Regions from separate parts of the Thalassotalea ponticola genome, predicted to be linked through region 1. Evidence: predicted binding sites of a transcription regulator. Region 1 holds the regulator's gene; each other region holds the start of a gene.

The links. Region 1 encodes sigma-54, which starts transcription at its own class of promoters, with help from an activator protein. Its sites were predicted from a motif close to GTTGGCACGNNNNTNGNNT; they were not measured.
Region 2: ACAY30_RS02435 (P-II family nitrogen regulator) is a predicted target of sigma-54. The motif match lies at 1,695-1,713, and genes of this name have one in related genera.
Region 3: glnA (glutamate--ammonia ligase) is a predicted target of sigma-54. The motif match lies at 996-1,014, and genes of this name have one in related genera.

Annotation. Positions count from the first base shown of each region.
Region 1 covers NZ_CP166871.1:429,425-432,712, reverse strand. Annotated here, with positions in the region: gene lptA (lipopolysaccharide transport periplasmic protein LptA) at 1-130, shown strand, start outside; gene lptB (LPS export ABC transporter ATP-binding protein) at 132-860, shown strand; gene ACAY30_RS01960 (RNA polymerase factor sigma-54) at 957-2,420, shown strand; gene hpf (ribosome hibernation promoting factor) at 2,444-2,731, shown strand; gene ptsN (PTS IIA-like nitrogen regulatory protein PtsN) at 2,737-3,186, shown strand; gene rapZ (RNase adapter RapZ) at 3,199-3,288, shown strand, end outside.
Region 2 covers NZ_CP166871.1:539,544-542,831, reverse strand. Annotated here, with positions in the region: gene ACAY30_RS02440 (ammonium transporter) at 68-1,312, opposite strand; gene ACAY30_RS02435 (P-II family nitrogen regulator) at 1,325-1,663, opposite strand; gene csrA (carbon storage regulator CsrA) at 2,295-2,468, shown strand; gene ACAY30_RS02425 (helix-turn-helix domain-containing protein) at 2,718-3,288, opposite strand, start outside.
Region 3 covers NZ_CP166871.1:2,932,614-2,935,901, forward strand. Annotated here, with positions in the region: gene typA (translational GTPase TypA) at 1-667, opposite strand, end outside; gene glnA (glutamate--ammonia ligase) at 1,092-2,498, shown strand; gene ACAY30_RS12820 (DUF4124 domain-containing protein) at 2,842-3,288, shown strand, end outside.

The DNA.
Region 1 (3,288 bases):
TATTACCTACAACCTAGAAACAGAGCAGTTAACCGCAGACGGAGATGGCACGGGTATTGTTACCACCATTATTGCTCCCGATAAAAAATCAAAAAAAACAACCGAACCTGAAAGTGAAAAAGAACAGTAAGATGACCGCTACTCTCGATGCAAAGCACTTAGCCAAAGCCTACAAAGGGCGCAAAGTCGTAAAAGATGTCAGTTTGTCCGTTAACGCTGGTCAAGTAGTCGGCCTGCTCGGTCCAAATGGCGCCGGAAAGACGACGTCGTTTTACATGATTGTTGGACTGGTTGCCAGCGACGAGGGTACAGTGACCTTAGATGACGTAGATCTGACCCTGTTACCGATGCACGAACGCGCGCGACACGGTATTGGCTACTTGCCGCAAGAGGCATCTATCTTTCGCAAGTTATCGGTACGCGATAACATTATGGCAATATTGCAAACCCGTAAAGAACTCAGCGCGAGTCAGCGCCAAGACAAGCTCGAATCGCTAGTCGAAGAATTCAATATTGGCCATATTATCGACAATACCGGGCAAAGCCTGTCGGGGGGAGAGCGTCGACGCGTTGAAATAGCCAGAGCGTTAGCGGCTGATCCCAAATTTATCTTACTCGATGAGCCCTTTGCCGGCGTCGACCCGATTTCAGTCAGCGATATAAAAAAAATAATTTTACACTTAAAAGAACGCGGTATTGGTGTGCTTATCACCGACCACAACGTGCGTGAGACACTCGATGTGTGTGAACATGCGTATATTGTGAGTCACGGTGAACTAATCGCGCAAGGTAGTGCCGATCAGGTATTATCTAATCAGCATGTGAGAGATGTCTACCTAGGTGATAAATTCACGCTATAGTTATAGTAACAAGGTGACCAAACACTGTATCAGCAGGGTTAGTTTTCTCCGCCAAAATTGGCATATGTAATTCGTTTTATGGAAAGCAATTAACTCATGAGACCAAGTCTTCAGCTGCGCATAGGCCAGCATTTAACGATGACGCCACAGTTGCAACAAGCGATCAAATTGTTGCAGCTATCTACCTTGGATCTGCAACAAGAAATTCAAGAAGCTCTCGACTCTAATCCGTTGCTTGAGGTTGATGATAGTCAATCGACGGATGATATGGCGGATCTCGATATGAACGATGTGCAACAATCGTCGAGCAATAGTGATAACGCCGATCAAATTACCACCAGTGAAGCTCTTACCAACAGTGAAATCCCTCAGGATTTGTCGGTTGATTCGACTTGGGAAGAAAGCTTCAGCGCCGGTACGTCAATGACCGGCATTGCCCCGCCAAACGACGACGATTCGCTATATCAAGGTGAAACCAGTGAAACAATTCGCGATCATTTGACTTGGCAAATGGAGCTCACTCCGTTTTCTGATACCGACCGCAGTATCGCGATGACGATCATTGACGCGATAGACGATGCCGGCTACCTGACTATCAGTACTGCTGAAATACTCGAAAGTATCGCCGATGAACGCATCGAATTGGACGAAGTTGAAGCGGTGCTCAAGCGAATTCACATGTTTGATCCCATCGGCTCCGGTGCGTGTTCTGTACAACATTGTTTATTAATCCAATTAAATCAATTTGACAGCAATACACCGTATTTAGCGCAAGCCAAACAAGTGATCAGTAAACACATTGATTTGCTCGCCAACCGCGACTTTCGCAGTATCATGCGCAAAACGCGGTTAAAAGAAGACGAGTTACGCGAGGTAATGCGCTTAATACAAAGTTTAAACCCTCGTCCTGGCGATGCCATTGCCCAAGGCGAGGAGCAATATATTATTCCTGATGTCAGTGTGGTGAAGAAAAACGGACGTTGGGTGGTTGAACTAAACCCCGATACTGCACCAAAGCTCAATATAAATGGTCAGTATGCTGCTATGGCGAAAAACAGTTCAGCCCAAGACAGCCAGTTTATTCGCTCGCACTTACAAGAGGCTAAATGGTTCATCAAATCACTGGAAAGCCGCAACGATACCCTGTTGAAGGTATCTAACTGTATTGTTCAACAACAGCAAGGTTTTTTTGAACACGGACCTGAAGCCATGCGCCCTATGGTGCTAAATGACGTTGCCGAAGCGGTTGAGATGCACGAGTCGACAATTTCTCGGGTTACCACACAAAAGTACATGCATACTCCAAGGGGAATCTTTGAATTAAAGTATTTCTTTTCTAGTCATGTCAGTACTGAAAACGGGGGAGAGTGCTCATCGACGGCGATACGCGCCCTAATTGAAAAGCTGGTCAACGCTGAAAACCCACAGAAGCCTTTAAGTGACAGTAAAATTACTGCATTATTGGCGGAACAAGGTATTAACGTTGCGCGCCGGACAATAGCTAAGTATCGAGAATCTTTGGGTATCCCACCATCTAACCAAAGAAAAAGCTTACTGTAAGCACAACGATAAGGAAACAGCTTATGCAAATCAATATCTCTGGTCATCATGTTGAAGTTACCGACTCTATGCGCGGTTATGTTGAACAAAAATTTGAGAAACTTGAACGTCACTTCGACCATATAAACAACGTTTATGTCGTATTGAAAGTTGAAAAGCTGCAACAAATCGCAGAGGCAACGCTACACGTGAACCAAGGTGAAATATTTGGTTCTGCCGAAAATGAGGACATGTATGCATCGATAGATGCACTTGTCGATAAACTTGACCGTCAAGTGTTAAAACACAAGGCGAAATTATCCAGTCATTAAATTTTATGAATCTTGCCAACTTGTTATCACCGGACTGCACAGTGTGTGCAGCTCCGGGCAATAGTAAAAAAAACATTCTAGAACAAATTAGTGTGCTTGCGGCCAACAAAATCAGTTCGGCGACAGCAAAAGAATTACTCAATAACCTGATCAACAGGGAAAAGTTGAGTAGTACAGGGATTGGTAATGGCATCGCCATACCGCACAGTAAAATCAATAATAACGAGCAACCCATCGCCGTACTTATCACCACAGATACACCTATAGGCTTTGATGCAATCGATAATAAACCGGTGGATATCTTCTTTGCTCTGTTCGTTCCTGAAGACCGCTGTCAGCAACACTTAGAGACACTAGCGAGTATCGCGCAATATTTTGCCGATAAACAAAACAGTAAAAAAGTCAGACGCTGTACCTCAGCCAATGAACTTTACAACACGGTCGCCAACGGCTAACAGGGAATCGCTATGAAATTAATGATCGTCAGTGGCCGCTCCGGCTCGGGAAAAACTGTCGCTCTGCGCGTACTGGAAGACTTGGGCTACTACTGTGTAGAC
Region 2 (3,288 bases), 110 kb from region 1:
AAAAAAGGCTAGATAAATCCAGCCCTTATCAGTTATATGTGCGCCATTACATTGCGTTTTTGGCGCCTTAACTTTTCAGTGAAACAAACTCAGGGTACGCTTCAATACCACAATCAGATTTATCGACACCGTTGTATTCTTCTTCGTCACTCACTCGGATACCCATGGTTTTCTTCAACACAAACCAAACGGCGAAGCTGGCAGCAAATACCCAAGCAAATATAACGAATGCACCGTATAGTTGCGCGCCAAAGGTTGCCTCTGAGTTACTAAACGGCACGACCATAAGAGCGAAGAAGCCAACCACACCGTGAACCGAAATAGCACCAACTGGATCGTCAATTTTCAGCTTGTCTAATGAGGTAATTGAGATAACCACTAACATGCCACCTAGTGCGCCAAGTAAGCTGGCAAACAATGGTGATGGTGATAAAGGATCAGCAGTTATGGTTACTAAACCAGCTAATGCGCCATTTAAAATCATGGTTAAGTCGGCCTTGCCCCAAATCACTTTGTTCAACAATAAAGCGGCAATAGCACCCGCAGCGGCAGCAGCATTGGTATTGACAAAAATCTGACCAACCGCTGTGGCATTTTCAGCATCCGAAACAAGTAATTGTGAACCGCCGTTAAAGCCAAACCAACCCATCCATAAAATGAACGTACCAAGCGTTGCCAGCGGCATATTTGAACCTGGGATTGGGAATATTTCGCCATTTTTACCGTATTTGCCTTTACGAGCACCGAGTAAAATAACCCCCGCTAAGGCTGCAGCTGCACCGGCCATATGAACAATACCTGAGCCGGCAAAGTCGCTAAAGCCCGCTTCAGATAAAAATCCACCGCCCCATGTCCAGTAGCCTTCAACGGGATAGATAAAACCAGTCAGTATTACGGTAAAGACTAAAAACGCCCACAGTTTCATTCGCTCTGCAACGGCCCCTGATACGATAGACATTGCCGTTGCAACGAATACCACTTGGAAGAAGAAGTCAGACTCGAGTGAATGGTCTGCATCTGCTGCCTGGCTACCAATTAACGTCGCCACAGACGGTAACATTCCCCCTTCGGCATTATCAACGTACATAATGTTATAGCCAACCAGTAGGAACATAACGCAAGCTATTGAATATAGTGATATATTCTTTGTTAAAATTTCGGTGGTGTTCTTTGAGCGCACCATACCTGCTTCAAGCATGGCAAAACCCGCAGCCATCCACATAACTAAGACGCCCGAAAGCAAAAAGTAAAAGGTATCAAGAGCAAAGCGAAGCTCTGCAACCGTACCTGATAAAGTCGTTAACTCTTCCATCATTTCCCCCTGTTAAAGTGCTGCAGAATCTAGTTCGCCAGTGCGAATTCGCACGGCTTGATCAAGATCGTAAACAAATATTTTACCGTCACCAATTTTGCCGGTATGCGCTGATTTGCTGATAGCTTCCACTACGCGCTCTGCATCTTCGGATTTCACCGCAATCTCCAGCTTCACTTTCGGTAAGAAATCGACTTGGTACTCCGCCCCCCGATAAAGTTCGGTATGTCCCTTTTGACGACCAAAACCGCGTACTTCAGATACGGTTAGACCTTCAACACCAACTTCAGAAATTGCCTCTCTGACGTCGTCCAATTTAAATGGTTTAATTATTGCGTTTATTAATTTCATCTCGCCCCCTAAGTAGTTGCTATCCTATTGCTTTCAATTTGCGTACCACAAGAACAAAAACAATAAAAAACAATAGCTTAATATGAGCTGGTGATATTCAAAGGAAACTCGCGCACCAAATAAGTGCATCAGAACTGGCTCGTTGACCAATTGTTGTGCTTGTTTTGATTGATCATCGCCACTTAAGTTGAGAATTCGTGGCTACCTGAGATTTTGAGATTAAGTACACGTATAAATGAAAACTAAGTTAGATCTTCTTCGTTCTCTAAAATAGCGGCTCTATTAGAGATAATTGTACATTCCGCACTAAATTGACCACGAAACCCGCATTTATCTTCAAGCCTTAAACGGCCAAATCAACTCCCGAACCTTGCCTTGAGCGCTTGAAGTTTACTGCGCCATAAAAGGTATTTACGAAGTGAATTGCAAATAGACTGGAATTGTTCATTAGACGTTGGCGTTCATCTCATCAAAGCTAGCTAATGAGGCATTAACCAAGTCAGCGATATGCAAGTCATGTGGCTTTGTCACAAGTCAAACACTGAACTACACTCTAATTGAATGGGCAAGGACATGCTCTCGACACGGTTACCTTGCTTTTCTTCCATCATTTCAATTAAAAGGATTTACCATGCTTATTCTCATCCGAAAAATTGGACAAACTATCCATATAGGCAACAACATAGCCTGCAAAATTATTTTAATCCAGGGGGAACAGGTGAAAATCGGAATCGACGCACCAGAAGCGGTCAGCGTGCATCGCTCTGAAATCAACAAGCGGATCAAGTCGGAGATAAGAGCATAAAGGTTATTCAGACTTTATATAGTGTGAGCATCAGGAGTTATCCCATCAGTTTCATTGTGCGGCAACTCCTTCGGTGGAAAATTCTTACTTTAAACGTCTCTGTTGTGCCAGACTCGGCCCGTTAGCTATTTCTAATATACGGTAGCTTTGGAGTATTAACGCCACGTCAAGCGACAAATAATTGTAGTCTAAAATTAGCGAGGAACGAGCAAAAGCCAGCTATTTTTTGTCCGTTTAAGCAACTTATTATTAAAACAGTACGCTATCCTTTAGCTCATTGTATATGAGTATTGCTTCGCTATATGATTCGGCTAATGCACCATCTATATTACCATTATTTTTATTAAGCAATAAACTTACTGCTTTTTGAGAACCATTGAGAGCGGCTAATAATAGTTCGTATGGAAGTATTTCAATGTACTCCTTTTCACGCTTTAACTTACCAGGGATGCTATTAATAAAATCAGCTATTTCTTCGGTAGTTAAATGAGGCATGGAAAGTAGTAATTTTTTTTGAACGCTGTAACTACCTAATTTTGAAAAATCTAGTTTAGTTAATTTAAATGGAAAATATATTCGTTCACCTTGCCAGAATACTAAAGCTTGCTCTTCAATTAAAATATGCTGTTCTAAGCATTCGATTTTAACAGTATCCAAAGCTGACCAAAAATAAGTAACTTGATCATTCAAAATGGAAACTGTCACCTCTGAATGATAGTCAGAGTTTTCTTCATACCAAGTAGAAATACCTACAACACATTGATCATTAAAGACGTAATGCCGAGGGTTGTACTCTTTATCGGTGTCATTATAGAAAGAT
Region 3 (3,288 bases), 850 kb from region 1:
AACCGATAACACCAACGTACGAGTTGTAGTCAAGCTGAGAGATTTGCATCTGGAAAGGACCATCTACGTCAGCATCTGGACACGGTACTTCGTCGATGATGGTTTGGAATAATGGCGTCATGTCGGTGCCAGTTTCGCCTTCTTCAAGAGAAGCCCAGCCATTGATCGCTGACGCGTAAACCACTTTAAAGTCTAACTGTTCATCAGTAGCACCAAGGTTATCGAATAAGTCGAATACTTGATCCATAACCCAATCAGGACGTGCACCTGGTTTGTCGATTTTGTTAATTACAACAATCGGCTTCAAGCCTTGTGCGAATGCTTTTTGGGTAACGAAACGCGTTTGCGGCATAGGCCCTTCTTGAGCGTCAACAATCAACAATACGGAGTCTACCATTGACATAACGCGCTCTACTTCACCACCGAAGTCGGCGTGACCAGGAGTGTCGACGATATTCACGCGGTAATCATTCCAATTAATGGCCGTATTTTTAGCCAAAATGGTAATACCACGCTCTTTCTCGATATCGTTAGAATCCATTACGCGTTCATCAACGTCTGCGCGAGAGTCTAAAGTACCAGATTGTTGGAGTAGCTTATCAACCAAAGTCGTTTTACCATGGTCAACGTGCGCTATGATCGCAATGTTACGTAATTTATCTAACACTGTATTTGCCCTTTCTAATGCTCACAATTGAGCGGTCTAAATGTCTTACAACTAAAAGTGGCGCGTATTATAAACTAAAACCTTGCAATAAGCCGAAGTTTTTTGTTTCATAGCAAGTAAATAATAAAAATGCTTGTGCGGCAAAAACCGTTTGAGTAGGAAACCGGCATTTCAGGCTGTCAAAGACAGTGCAGGTAGATGAGATATTCAAGCGCACCGCAACAATGCGGTGCACCAAACTAGTGCACCGCAGCACCAGAATGATCCAACTGGGACGCGAAAATAAAACGAATAAATATAATAGCCTTATATATTAATCACTTGAAAAGTTGGCATGGTTTTAGCTTACTAAATGTCAATCAGGTCGGTATACGGCTAATAAAAAATTTTAATAATCAACCTGCACACACATACGGAGACTTTCATGTCACAAGCAGTTTTAGATCTAATTAAAGAAAACGACGTAAAATTTGTTGATTTACGCTTCACTGACTCAAAGGGTAAAGAGCAACACGTTTCTCTTCCTCACCATCAGATTGATGAAGATTTCTTCGAAGATGGCAAAATGTTCGATGGTTCTTCTATCGCTGGTTGGAAAGGTATCAACGAATCAGACATGGTATTGATGCCAGATGCGTCAACTGCTGTGCTTGACCCATTTACTGAAGAAGTTACATTAAACATCCGTTGTGACATCCTTGAGCCAGCAACGATGCAAGGTTACAGCCGTGACCCTCGTTCAGTTGCCAAGCGCGCTGAAGAGTACATGCGTTCAACAGGCATCGCAGACACCGTATTAGTTGGTCCAGAGCCAGAGTTCTTCGTATTTGATGATGTAAAATTCAAAGCAGACATGTCAGGCGCTATGTACAGCATTGACGACAAAGAAGCACACTGGAACAGCTCAACTTCATACGAAGATGGTAACCACGGTCACCGTCCACGTGTTAAAGGTGGTTACTTCCCAGTAGCACCAGTTGACTCATCACAAGATCTTCGTTCAGCAATGTGTCTAGTAATGGAAGAAATGGGCCTTGTTGTTGAAGCGCATCACCACGAAGTTGCAACCGCTGGTCAAAACGAAATCGCTTGTCGTTTCAACACCATGGTTAACAAAGCTGACGAAGTACAAATCTACAAGTATGTTGTACACAACGTAGCGCACGCTTACGGTAAAACGGCTACGTTCATGCCTAAGCCATTAGTTGGTGACAACGGTACTGGTATGCACGTTCACCAATCTCTAGCAAAAGACGGTGTTAACCTATTTGCTGGCGACCAATACGGTGGTCTTTCTGAAACTGCTCTTTACTACATCGGCGGTATTATCAAGCACGCTAAAGCACTAAACGCTTTCACTAACGCGTCAACTAACTCGTACAAGCGTCTAGTTCCAGGTTTCGAAGCACCAGTAATGCTTGCATACTCTGCGCGTAACCGTTCAGCGTCAATCCGCATTCCAGTGGTACCTTCACCGAAAGCTCGTCGTATCGAAGTTCGCTTCCCTGATCCGACAGCTAACCCATACTTAGCATTCTCAGCAATGCTTATGGCTGGCCTTGACGGTATCAAGAACAAGATCCACCCTGGCGATGCAATGGACAAAGACTTGTACGACCTACCAGCAGAAGAAGCTGCGGCGATCCCACAAGTAGCGTCATCTCTAGAAGAAGCATTAAACGCTCTTGAAAACGACCGTGAGTTCTTAACAGCTGGTGGCGTTATGGATGACGACATGATCGACGCATACATTGCACTTAAACGCGACGAAGTTGAAACGTTAAACATGACAACTCACCCTGTAGAGTTCGAAATGTACTACAGCGTTTAATTCTATTCGCTGAACAGAAAAGCCCGCACTTAATGCGGGCTTTTTTTATGCTGATTACATAGTTAGGCGTGTTACCCCGGGTTGGTATTCTCTGCAATGAGCTATTTCGTGTAATAGCAAAGTAAAATAAACGTCGTTTGGTTATTGCAAATGAGAGAGTTCTACTGCTGCTAGTGTGATAAATCGCCATTGCCCCTTGGCTCAAGCGAAAATATACTGGCAAACAGCGCGATATTTAGTTAAATTAACAATAGCTTGTTGTGACCTTTTAGTAAGCTTTTCGCTCACTTATCTGGGTCACTAAACTGCAATACACTTCGGTACCGTTTATCTAGGAAAGCACATGTTAAGGTATGCCTTATTAACAACCCTTTTACTGAGTTTGGTAACACCTGTTGCCGACGCCGCCAGTAAGGTGTACGTTTGGCGAGATGAAAACGGTAACATGGTCTTTTCCGATAGTCCTAAACCAGGAGCAGCAGAAGTCGGTGAAGAGATTGAAGTCAAAGACAAACAAACCATTATTTCCTCTGTGGATACATCCATTCTCGACGTCAAACCAGAACCTGTTAAAGAGCAATATGAAGTTGAGATCACCCAACCTGAAGATCACGCCACCATTCGCGACAATTCAGGCTCCATATACATTGCCGGTCGCGTTGCCCCCTTGTTTAAACGAGGTTATCAGGTTCGTCTGATGTTCAATGGCCAACAGCACGGTGAGCCACAAACGCGCTCGGTGTTTATTTTGAGAGATGTTGACCGCGGTGAACACAAAATAAAATTAGAG